3 regions of the Desulfobacula toluolica Tol2 genome follow, and region 1 is predicted to be linked to each of the others. Evidence: riboswitches for the same ligand, from Rfam matches in the RefSeq annotation. Region 1 holds a riboswitch; each other region holds the start of a gene.
The links. A riboswitch is a leader RNA that binds a small molecule or an ion and turns the genes downstream of it on or off. The one in region 1 is predicted to bind cobalamin.

Region 1 (3,286 bases):
AAAAGTTCCGCCATCTTCAACCGCCCAGGCATAATACCGGGGCGTTGGAAACCAGTAATTTCTTCCTGCTGAAACATAGAGGTTTGCCTTGTCCGTGAAACGGTAGGACGGGGCTATAAAATAACTGAACATGGTTCGATCCTCATCTGCAATATTTGGCACCTTGTCTTGCAGTTTAACTTCGGTCCTGTCCAGTCGTCCTCCTGTTTTAAATCCCCATTTTTCTTGAAAAAGAAAGTCATTATCCCAGAAGATACCATAGGTTTTCTCCTGGAGATCAAAATTGTATGCATCCGTGTTTTTACCCGGATCAAACGGATATATCCGGCTTACATCATTATCAATGCTTTCATAATTCAATCCAATTGAGGGTGTATAGCTTATGGCACCAAACTTAAAATGATATCCACCCGAAATTGAGACCGTATAAGTATCTTGTTCAGAATCATTGTGATATACGCTTGAGGGTTTATCAAAAAGATAAGCAAGGCTCTTGTCTATTTCATCATAACCTGTCCAGGAAAGTGTGGAATCGATAAATTTTTTCTCATCTTTATGAGACAGTTCAAGGGCAATGATTGAATTTTGCTGCTCTTTTTCAGTATGCCAGATCAAATCTGAATCTGTTTCACTTTTCGGAAAATGGATGTCCCTGCGGTAATTTTCCAATTGCCATTGGTACTTTAAAAACCCATACGCCGTATCTATATCATAGTCCATATGATTAACCCATATGCCAATGCGGGTCTGATCAGACAAATTATACCCAAGCCTGGCAAGAACCGATAACCTGTTTTCTTCTTCCTGCTCATACCCATCAGTGTGATGGTTTCCAATATTTAACATGTAATCATACTGGTTTTGCCTGCCATGGAGGGATGCGGTTTCATCATGGGTATCCCATGAACCGTATGAGGCAGAGACATCACCATGAATGCCTTCTTGCTTTGCTTTTTTGGTAATAATATTGATGACCCCACGAGCCGCACCAGGCCCGTATGCAATCCCGGCGGAGCGCAGCACTTCAATGCGCTCAATTTGTGCTACGGGAATAAAGTCAAATTCACTATACCTGGAATCCCCGATTTTTTGCGGGATACCGTCAATCAGGATAACAGGCCCCCCTGCCATTGCGCTTTTGTTGCCGCGAATCACAACTGTACCGCGCTTTGCACTACTGTCAACAACACCTGGAATTTTACCCAGGGCTTCGATAACATTTTTCGCCCCCATTTCTTCCAATTCCGTTCCAGTGATAATGGAAAGACTGGCAGGCGTATTAATTGCATTTATTTTATTGGTGGAGGTGACAACCAATTCATCCATTTTATGAACAGGTTCTTTTATTTCCAGGGCCATTACATAAGCAGGCAGAAAAACAGCTAAAAAGATCAAACCAACAAGACAGCGTTTCATTTAAATTCCTTTCACAATTATAATTAAACAATCCATAATTGATTCGGAATTTTCCTGATCGTCAGGCAAAAGTGTTTTTGATATGCTTGAAACAGGGCAAACAAAAATCCCGAATCACTCCAAATGTTTGATCCGGGAAGTCCCTTTTTTTATCCTCAAAATCATTTAATCCACTTCTGTCCATAAAGCAGATTATCAATCAGGTTTCGGCAGGTCTTCTGACTTCCTTTCTTTTTTGCCAGCCTTCCCATTTTGTTCAAACAAAACAGTGACATTTTCCAGCCAAAAAAGTTCCCCTTTATTTTAAAAGAGGCGGGGTTACAGCGGCGGGCCCGTCCCTGAATTTCACAGGAGTTCCCTATTAAGCATTAAAGCACCAAAACACAGGTATTCCTATTGACAGACAGTAAAAAAGTCAAGGTAAATTTATTTTAACTAATTCATATTACCTCACACCTTCATCAAGCGTTTCAAAATAAAAATGATTTTGAAAAAACAACATTTTTGAATGCTTAAAATCAAATACTTGTTAAAATGTCTTGACAACTTTACAGATATTTTTTATCTTTTGCTATTCTTCCAATAATTATTACGGGGTTAATAATGCTCAATCACAAGTCACCTCTTCCCTTATACCATCAGCTGGCAGATATCCTGACAGAACAGATCCGATGCGGAACATACATGCCCGGAGATCTTATCCCGTCTGAAAACGGGATGGCAAAGCAGTACGGCATTGGCCGTCCAACAGTGCGCCAGGCCATGGATACACTTGTCAAAAAAGGCCTTGTGGAACGCAAAAGAGGGGCTGGAACTTTTGTGAAGCAACCCGGCAACCAGGTGGACCTGTTTTGTCTTGCAGGCACGTCCCAGGCGTTTGAAACAAAAGGGATCAAGACTGAATCAAAACTTCTGGCTCCTCTGGCTGCCGTGAATGTTACTGATGATAAAACCAATCCTTTTGAAGGAAAACCCGCTTTTTTTTTATCGCGCCTAACCTGTGTTAAGGCAGATCCTGTATTATTGGAGGATATCTATCTTCATCCAGTATTGTTCAGGGGCCTGGAAACTGTGGATCTTGAAAACAGATCCCTTTCCGGGGTGGTGTCGGATCAGTATTATCTGAAGCCGGAAACAGGCAGGCAAACCTTTAAAATATCTTTTCTGCCTGAAAACAAGTCAACAGCACTTAACCTGAATCCTTCCGATCCTGTTCTTGAAGTGGAACGGACTTTGAATTTCCCGGAAGCACCCGGAGCTATATTTTCACGTTTGTACTGCAGAACGGATAAATTTGCATTTTCCCAGACCATGAGCCTTAAGATGACATAAACAATCAAAAAACCGGATCATATCCGGCCATTGAAACCAATGGTTTACATATAACGGCCATGGCAGATCACTCTGCCACAATAAACAATGAAAAATATTTAATTTCAGCAGGTTAAATGTTCTTTCGTATAAACCATGAGCAGGAGCAAATAACATGAAAAACAGGGGATATTACGGTAACCATGGCGGGGCATTTTTGCCTGAGATTCTGGTTGCCACGTTTGATGAACTGGAAATTGAGTTTGAAAAAATAAAAAAAGATCCGTCTTTTTGGAAAGAGTATGAAACCTTGATGGGATCTTACTCCTGCCGTCCCACCCCTTTGACCTTTGCTGACAACCTTACCCGGGAATTTGGCGGTGCAAAAATATATATCAAGCGAGAAGACCTCAATCACACAGGCGCCCACAAAGCCAACAATGTAATGGGTCAGGGGCTGCTGGTCAAACGCATGGGAAAAAAACGGGTGATTGCGGAAACAGGGGCAGGACAGCACGGGGTGGCAACTGCCACAATGGCGGCAAAGTTCGGATTTGAC
Region 2 (3,286 bases), 110 kb from region 1:
TGCATAGTGTTTGTAGCTTTCAGATAGTTCCCGTGTTTTGTATCCTGTGATACCCAGGCGGTGACTGGCAGTAATTTGGCCTTCAGCAGTCACGTCAAATCCGTGGCGGTCTATATCCTTGTGACCGGACTCGATATCACCCTTAAAAATATCGCCAGGGGTTTTAATATCACGTCCTTGATAAGCATCCAGCCCCATGTCAACCCGCCAATTTCCTCCAAGATTTGCCCCCAGTCTTACATCGGCATTTTGGGTCATATATTCTGTATTGGCGCGTTTGTCTCCGTTTCCCATTTTTAAATCATCCTGCTGGTCATATCTTCGGGCTGATAGATCAAAATCGAAAATATCGTTCAAACTGCCGCCCAAAGCGGCTTTTTGAAAATTGGTATCAAAGGAGCCATATCCCAATTCCACCATTCCCGTCAGTTCACCCGTATTTTTTTTGGTAATCACGTTAACAACACCGCCCATGGCTTCACCACCGTACAACGAGGAGGCTGGACCTTTAAGCACCTCAATTCGTTCAATATTGTCACTTAAAATTGTGGATAGGTTGGTGGCACCGGCGGGCCGGCCGTCAATCAGAATCAATGAGTGTTTCGTGATTCCTGAAAATTCAGGTCTGAATCCGCGAATACCGATCCCGGCTAACGCACCGGGGTATTCAATCACCCCGATGGATGAATTTTTCTTTAGTTGTTCGGTAATGGTTTCACCAGTGGTCAGTTCAATTTCACGGGCATCAATTAATTCTATTTTAACCGGTAAGTTTTGAATTTTTTCTTCACTTCTGGTGCCGGTGACCACCATTTCATCCAATTTTGCAGGTTTTTCACCGGCAATTGCCGGGTTGACCAAACAAAGGCCAGGAACAATAAGGGTCAAGACGATCATGAGTGTGGGTATTCGTTTGTACATTTTCCCCTCCATAAAACAAGCGTCATCATAAAAAGTGAGGTGGGATAAAAAAAGCTCAAAAAAATTGAGTGTATCATCCCTTTGTCTAACCTGGACGGTCTCTTTATAGGCTAACGCCCGGTTTTACCGGGGTGTTTTACAAACAAAAATCCCCGGATCATTTTATTAATAAACGATCTGGGAGTCCCTGATTTTTTCCACAGATTCACATGTGCCATCCCTTTGTCCACGAGGAGTGACATTTCCTATTTCCAGGCAGGTCTTCTGACTTTCGGTTCATCCTAGTAGCTGTTCCTTCCCGGCATAAAACAGCCAGTGGTTTCTTTACAGCGTTCGTCTCCGATTACAGCGGCGGGCCCGTCCCTGATTCAAACAGGGTTCCCATATTATCCCATGTCGGGCACCTGAAAATTGTAAAAATACTTAAAAGAAAAAAAAGATGAAGTCAAATAAAATTTAAAAATTGTTTTTTTTAATCAAACAAAGCATTCATTTATTTTGAATCATTATGTTCATCCGGCTTTTTTCGAGTATTATCAATTGTTGTCAATATATTAAAAGCTTGGTGAATGGATAAAACAAACGACGCTGTTTATACTGAAATTATGCTTGACTTTTTCTTATTTGTCTTGTAGCACAGAGTAAATTTTATCTGGTGCCATCGGCTTAATAGGGAATTTCGTGTAATTCGAAAACGGGCCCGCCGCTGTAATCGGGGACAAATGCTGCAATATGCCACTGTTGATATAATGGGAAGGCGCAGCATGAGGATGATCCGAAAGTCAGAATACCTGCCTGGTAAAACATAGGAAAACCGTGTACGGCAATGCCGGTTTTTCATCGGATCTATTTGGATAAAAAAGGGACATCCTCGGGTCGTAAATTATTTACGGTTCGGGGATTTTTTATTTTTGGGCAGGGAATGTGAGAATGGAAAAAAAACCGTTAAAAATTGTTTATTGCTATACCCATATGTTTTCAAAAAAACTCTGGCAGAAAGCTGCTGCCAGGTTGAAAGATCAGGGGATTGATCTCATGTTTTTCAGGCAGGGATCAGATCCGGAAGGATTGAACAGCCGGCAAACCATCCACGGGGATGTGTTCATGGGAGAGGTGACCAAGGCATTGCCCGGATTCCGGCAGGTTCTGGATCAAGCCCGATCCTTTGAACACCGGATGCTGCTCAGTGAAGAAGGGGCGGATGATTTTTCCAGTTTTACCCGACAAGAAACCCTTAAGGTTCATGAATACCTTAATTTGCCCCATGAAAACAATTTTATCAATGCCATGCTTTTTATTGCATCCTTATGCAACATTCCGGTCTCATTCAATGATCCTGAAACCGTTGCCACCTGCGGCGTGTATCATCCTTCAGCAAATACCTGGTTTGGAACTGCAAATGAGTATATGAACTGGTATATTAGCAAAAAGGCGGACTTTATTCCTTTTGGATGTGCAGGGATTGTCTGCGCTTACAACCAGATTATTGAAGAAAACACAAAAGAAATAGACGCCCTGATAAGGATTCTTGAAACAAACGACCTGATACCCTTTTGTGTGTTTACCCGGGGCGAGGCCCATGCTCCGGATTCATATGATCAACAAAGCAATGCCACGTCTAAAAACCCGTATGACTGGATGAGACTGTTTGAAGCCGGTGATATCCGGCCTGATATTTTGCTCAACCTGCTTGCGGGAAGATTCCTTGCCCGGCCTGAAGACGGAAAATTTTTAAACAGCCTGAACATTCCTGTGATACAGCTTATCAAATCCTATGCTCACTCTGTCGATCAGTGGAAGGCAGACCCGGCAGGCCTTAAAAGCCACAGCATGATTTATTCCCTTTCCCAGCCGGAAATGAACGGGGTAATAGAACCCACCATGGCAGCCTGTGTGGAAGACCCCGGGGAAGGCGCAAGAACAGGCGAATACCGGTTTGAACCTGTACAGGAACGCCTGGAATCACTGGTAAAACGTATCCGGCGATGGCGAATTCTCCAAAAAAAGGCCAATCACGAAAAAAAAATCACCATCGTGCTTCACAACAATCCCTGCAAAGGAGTGGAATCCACCGTGGGCATGGCCGTGGGCCTGGATACATTTGAAAGCCTGGGGGCAACTATAAGGGCATTGGGTGCGGCCGGATATGATATTAAGGATTGCCCGGTTGAGGGTTTGGCTCTGAAAAACGCTGTTTTTGAAAAAAAAGCATTTTCAGAATTCAGATGGACCACGGTGGATGAAATCGTGTCCAAAGGTGGTGGGCTGCATTTCATGGGCGCAGATGAATATCAACCCTATTTCAACGGTTTGCCCAAAGCAGCAAAAGAAAAAATTGAAAAGGACTGGGGACCATTTCCAGGCC
Region 3 (3,286 bases), 280 kb from region 1:
GAAGGATGTGAAAATCTTGGTATATAAGGATGTCGCCCCATCATTACCACGTCTTTTACACTGAATGGAAAATTTATTGTATGGTCCTGGGAAACAAGGGCAATCTTTTTTGAAATATCTTTTTTTGAAAGAGACAAAACAGGTGCCTGATCAATATCAATATATCCGGTATCAGGTTTTAAAAAACCTGATATCAAATCCAGAAGAGTGGTCTTTCCACTGCCGTTAGGGCCGAGAATAGAATAAAAACTTCCCGACACAAAAGAACAGCTTATGTTTTTGATGATCCGGTCACGGTCATAGGCAAAGCACAGGTCGTTTAGTGTTAACTTCATACGTCGCCTATTTAAACCTGTTCTTTTTAAAAATCCAGCAAAAAACAGGACCGCCTGTCAGGGCTGTCAAAACGCCAATGGGTATTTCATGGGGAAGGACTGCCCGGGTAATTGTATCGGCCAGCAACAATAAAAAGGCCCCTGCCAGCATGGATAAGGGAATAAGTTTCCGGTTGTCAGGCCCTGTGATAAACCTGACCGTATGCGGAACCAGCAAACCCACAAACCCTATAATACCTGAAACAGAAACACAGATGGCCGCCAGCATTGAACCGGTTATCAACAAGATTAAAGTCGTTTTTTTCAAATCAACACCAAGGCTTGTGGCGGATTTGGCCCCAAGTGCGACCAGGTTCAGATCACGGGCAAAAAATATTGAAACAAACAGACCAATCAACAGAAAAATCACAACAACAACAAAATCAAACCAGGTTTTGGAAGCAAAACTTCCCATAAGCCAGAAAATAATGACCGAGACCTGTTCATTGGCAATAAATTTTAAAAAACTGATACCGGCAGAAAGTATTGCAGCGACAATAATTCCGGATAAAATCAAATTGTTGGAGGATAGCCCGGCCATGGGGTTTTTTGATGAATAAGATAAAAAGATGACCACAAACAAAGTAACACAAGCACCTGTAAAGGCAAAAGCCGGAACGGAAACAAAGGCTGCACTTAAGTTTAATAATATGGCAATACTTGCACCAAATGCTGCACCAGCTGATACGCCAAGGGTATAGGGATCGGCCAGGGGATTTAGCAATATGCCCTGAAACAAACTCCCGGATACGGCAAGTGCCGCCCCGACAGCGGTACAGGTCAGTATTCTTGGAAGCCGCACATCAAACAGAACAGCCAGATAGGTTTCACTGGCATTTCCCATGATTTGATGACCGGTCAATTTTCCATAAAGAATGCTGATAATATCAACTATTGGAATCCTGATATATCCCATGGAAAGCGAAACAAGGGTCATTAAAATAAGAAAAAGGGAGAAAAGGACCACCAGATATCCTATTCTCCCCTTTGATATGGCAACCGGTATACTCAAATTTTTGCCATAATCTACAGGCCTGCACCTGAAGCTTTTGCAGCATCTTTTATACAAGACACAAAAAGATTTGCGAATTGATTATTAAATTCGGCACTAAAGTTTTGTTCTACTTGGTTAAGGTCGTTCCGGTAATGTTCAAATTGTTCCATATGAAACAGATGGGCGGATTGAGCTGCTTCCGGCGAGACTGTGATAAAATTTGCAACAATAGTAGATTTGGCTTGGAGGGTTGAGCATAGAATCAGGCCCAGAAAGAGAATCAGTACAATAAATTCAAATTTTTTCATAACACTTCCTCTGTTATTATCAATACTAATAACACGAAACTGGGCATAACAAAAAAACCCATATCAGAAACTGTCTGATATGGGAACCGTTTTTATCCTCATTTTCTTGATCTGCCCAAGTCCTCGCAAGCAACACGACCAAAGGTTTTCAGGCAGGCTTTCTGACTTCCGGATCAATTGAGTCGTCACCCCTTCCCGTTAACTCCAACTTATTGAACAGTGGCAATAGTGACGTTCATCCCCGATTACAGCGGCGGGTCCGCTCCTGATTTTCACAGGATTTCCTTTTGACTGCACCTAAGCAGCACCTGAAACCTTTGATAAAATAGATGGATTCTACAACGGTGTCAAGAAAAACTTCATATCTTTATCAATTTTTTCAAATACATATAAAAACTCCAGGGTTCTTTTTTTCCGTCAAGGTTAAAATAAAAAAACAACGGCGGGTTTGTATGATGGTTCAAATGACGTTATCATGCCTATTTGATGCAATCATCTGCAAACAAAGACGTGACGGCAAATTTTTCAACATCAACAAGTCCTAAGTCGGTTATTTTCAGCTTTGGAACCGGTGACAGACATAAAAATGATAAAATCATAAACAATGACGGGTGGTCACTTCCCAATATTTTCACCTTTTGTTTTAAAATTTTCAAATCAGCAGCTGTTTTCTCAAAACTATTATTGGACAGCAAACCTGCAACAGGTAAAGGCAAATCAGCGACCACCTGATTATTATCAACAACAACCAGTCCTCCCTGCATTTTTTTTATCCTTTGAAAAGCTGCAAACATATCCACATCATTGGTTCCGGCTATCACAATATTATGGGCGTCATGAGCAACCGTTGACCCGATTGCCCCTCGCTTGAGTCCAAGCCCCCTGACAAAGGCTTTTCCTATACGGCCCGTAGCATTGTGTCTTTCTATGACAACGATTTTGAGAATATCACGGCTGATATCGGATTCAATATAATTGTTTTTAATCCTGGCAGTGGCAATAAATTTATCCGTTACAATCTGACCTTGCAGGATATCAATGACAAGGATCTTGCTGCCTGCCGCAGGAATTTTGAAATCTGCCCGGCTCAGTTCGCCAGGATTCATTGTCCCCCTTAACTTGGGGATTTTATGAAGAGGGCGGCAAATCAATGACTGATTTTTCAGAACAGGCACACCTTTTTTATATACAGCCTCGATTTTCACCTGTTTATAATCAGAGAGCAAAACAAAATCCGCCCAAAAGCGGGGTTTTATTGCCCCTATATTCTTTAGCCCATAGTGATTTGCAGTGTTGATGGTGGCAACCTGATAAGCGGTTATGGGAGCCATTCCCAAAGAGATAGATTTTCTCAGTGAATGATCAATATGCCCTTCTTCCAGCAGGTCATCAGGATGTTTATCATCCGTGGCAAAGGAAAAGTGCCATGAATTTTCTTTTGTTACAATGCCGATCAAATCTTCCAGGTTTCTTTCCGAAGTACCTTCCCGGATTAAAATGTGCATGCCCTTTTGAAGTTTTTCCTTGGCTTCTTTAGCAGATGTTGATTCATGGTCGCTGTCAATTCTGGAAAATATATACGCATTCAAATCTTTTGCGCTGATACCCGG

Region 2: another riboswitch for cobalamin. It lies ahead of TOL2_RS22230 (cobaltochelatase subunit CobN); the one in region 1 lies ahead of TOL2_RS21890 (TonB-dependent receptor).
Region 3: another riboswitch for cobalamin. It lies ahead of TOL2_RS22970 (hypothetical protein); the one in region 1 lies ahead of TOL2_RS21890 (TonB-dependent receptor).

Annotation. Positions count from the first base shown of each region.
Region 1 covers NC_018645.1:4,854,950-4,858,235, forward strand. Annotated here, with positions in the region: gene TOL2_RS21890 (TonB-dependent receptor) at 1-1,416, opposite strand, end outside; cobalamin riboswitch at 1,608-1,812, opposite strand; gene TOL2_RS21895 (GntR family transcriptional regulator) at 2,020-2,748, shown strand; gene trpB (tryptophan synthase subunit beta) at 2,903-3,286, shown strand, end outside.
Region 2 covers NC_018645.1:4,967,186-4,970,471, forward strand. Annotated here, with positions in the region: gene TOL2_RS22225 (TonB-dependent receptor plug domain-containing protein) at 1-921, opposite strand, end outside; cobalamin riboswitch at 1,159-1,344, opposite strand; cobalamin riboswitch at 1,558-1,734, shown strand; gene TOL2_RS22230 (cobaltochelatase subunit CobN) at 1,852-3,286, shown strand, end outside.
Region 3 covers NC_018645.1:5,136,587-5,139,872, reverse strand. Annotated here, with positions in the region: gene TOL2_RS22980 (ABC transporter ATP-binding protein) at 1-335, opposite strand, end outside; gene TOL2_RS22975 (FecCD family ABC transporter permease) at 343-1,386, opposite strand; gene TOL2_RS22970 (hypothetical protein) at 1,401-1,676, opposite strand; cobalamin riboswitch at 1,811-2,003, opposite strand; gene ade (adenine deaminase) at 2,156-3,286, opposite strand, start outside.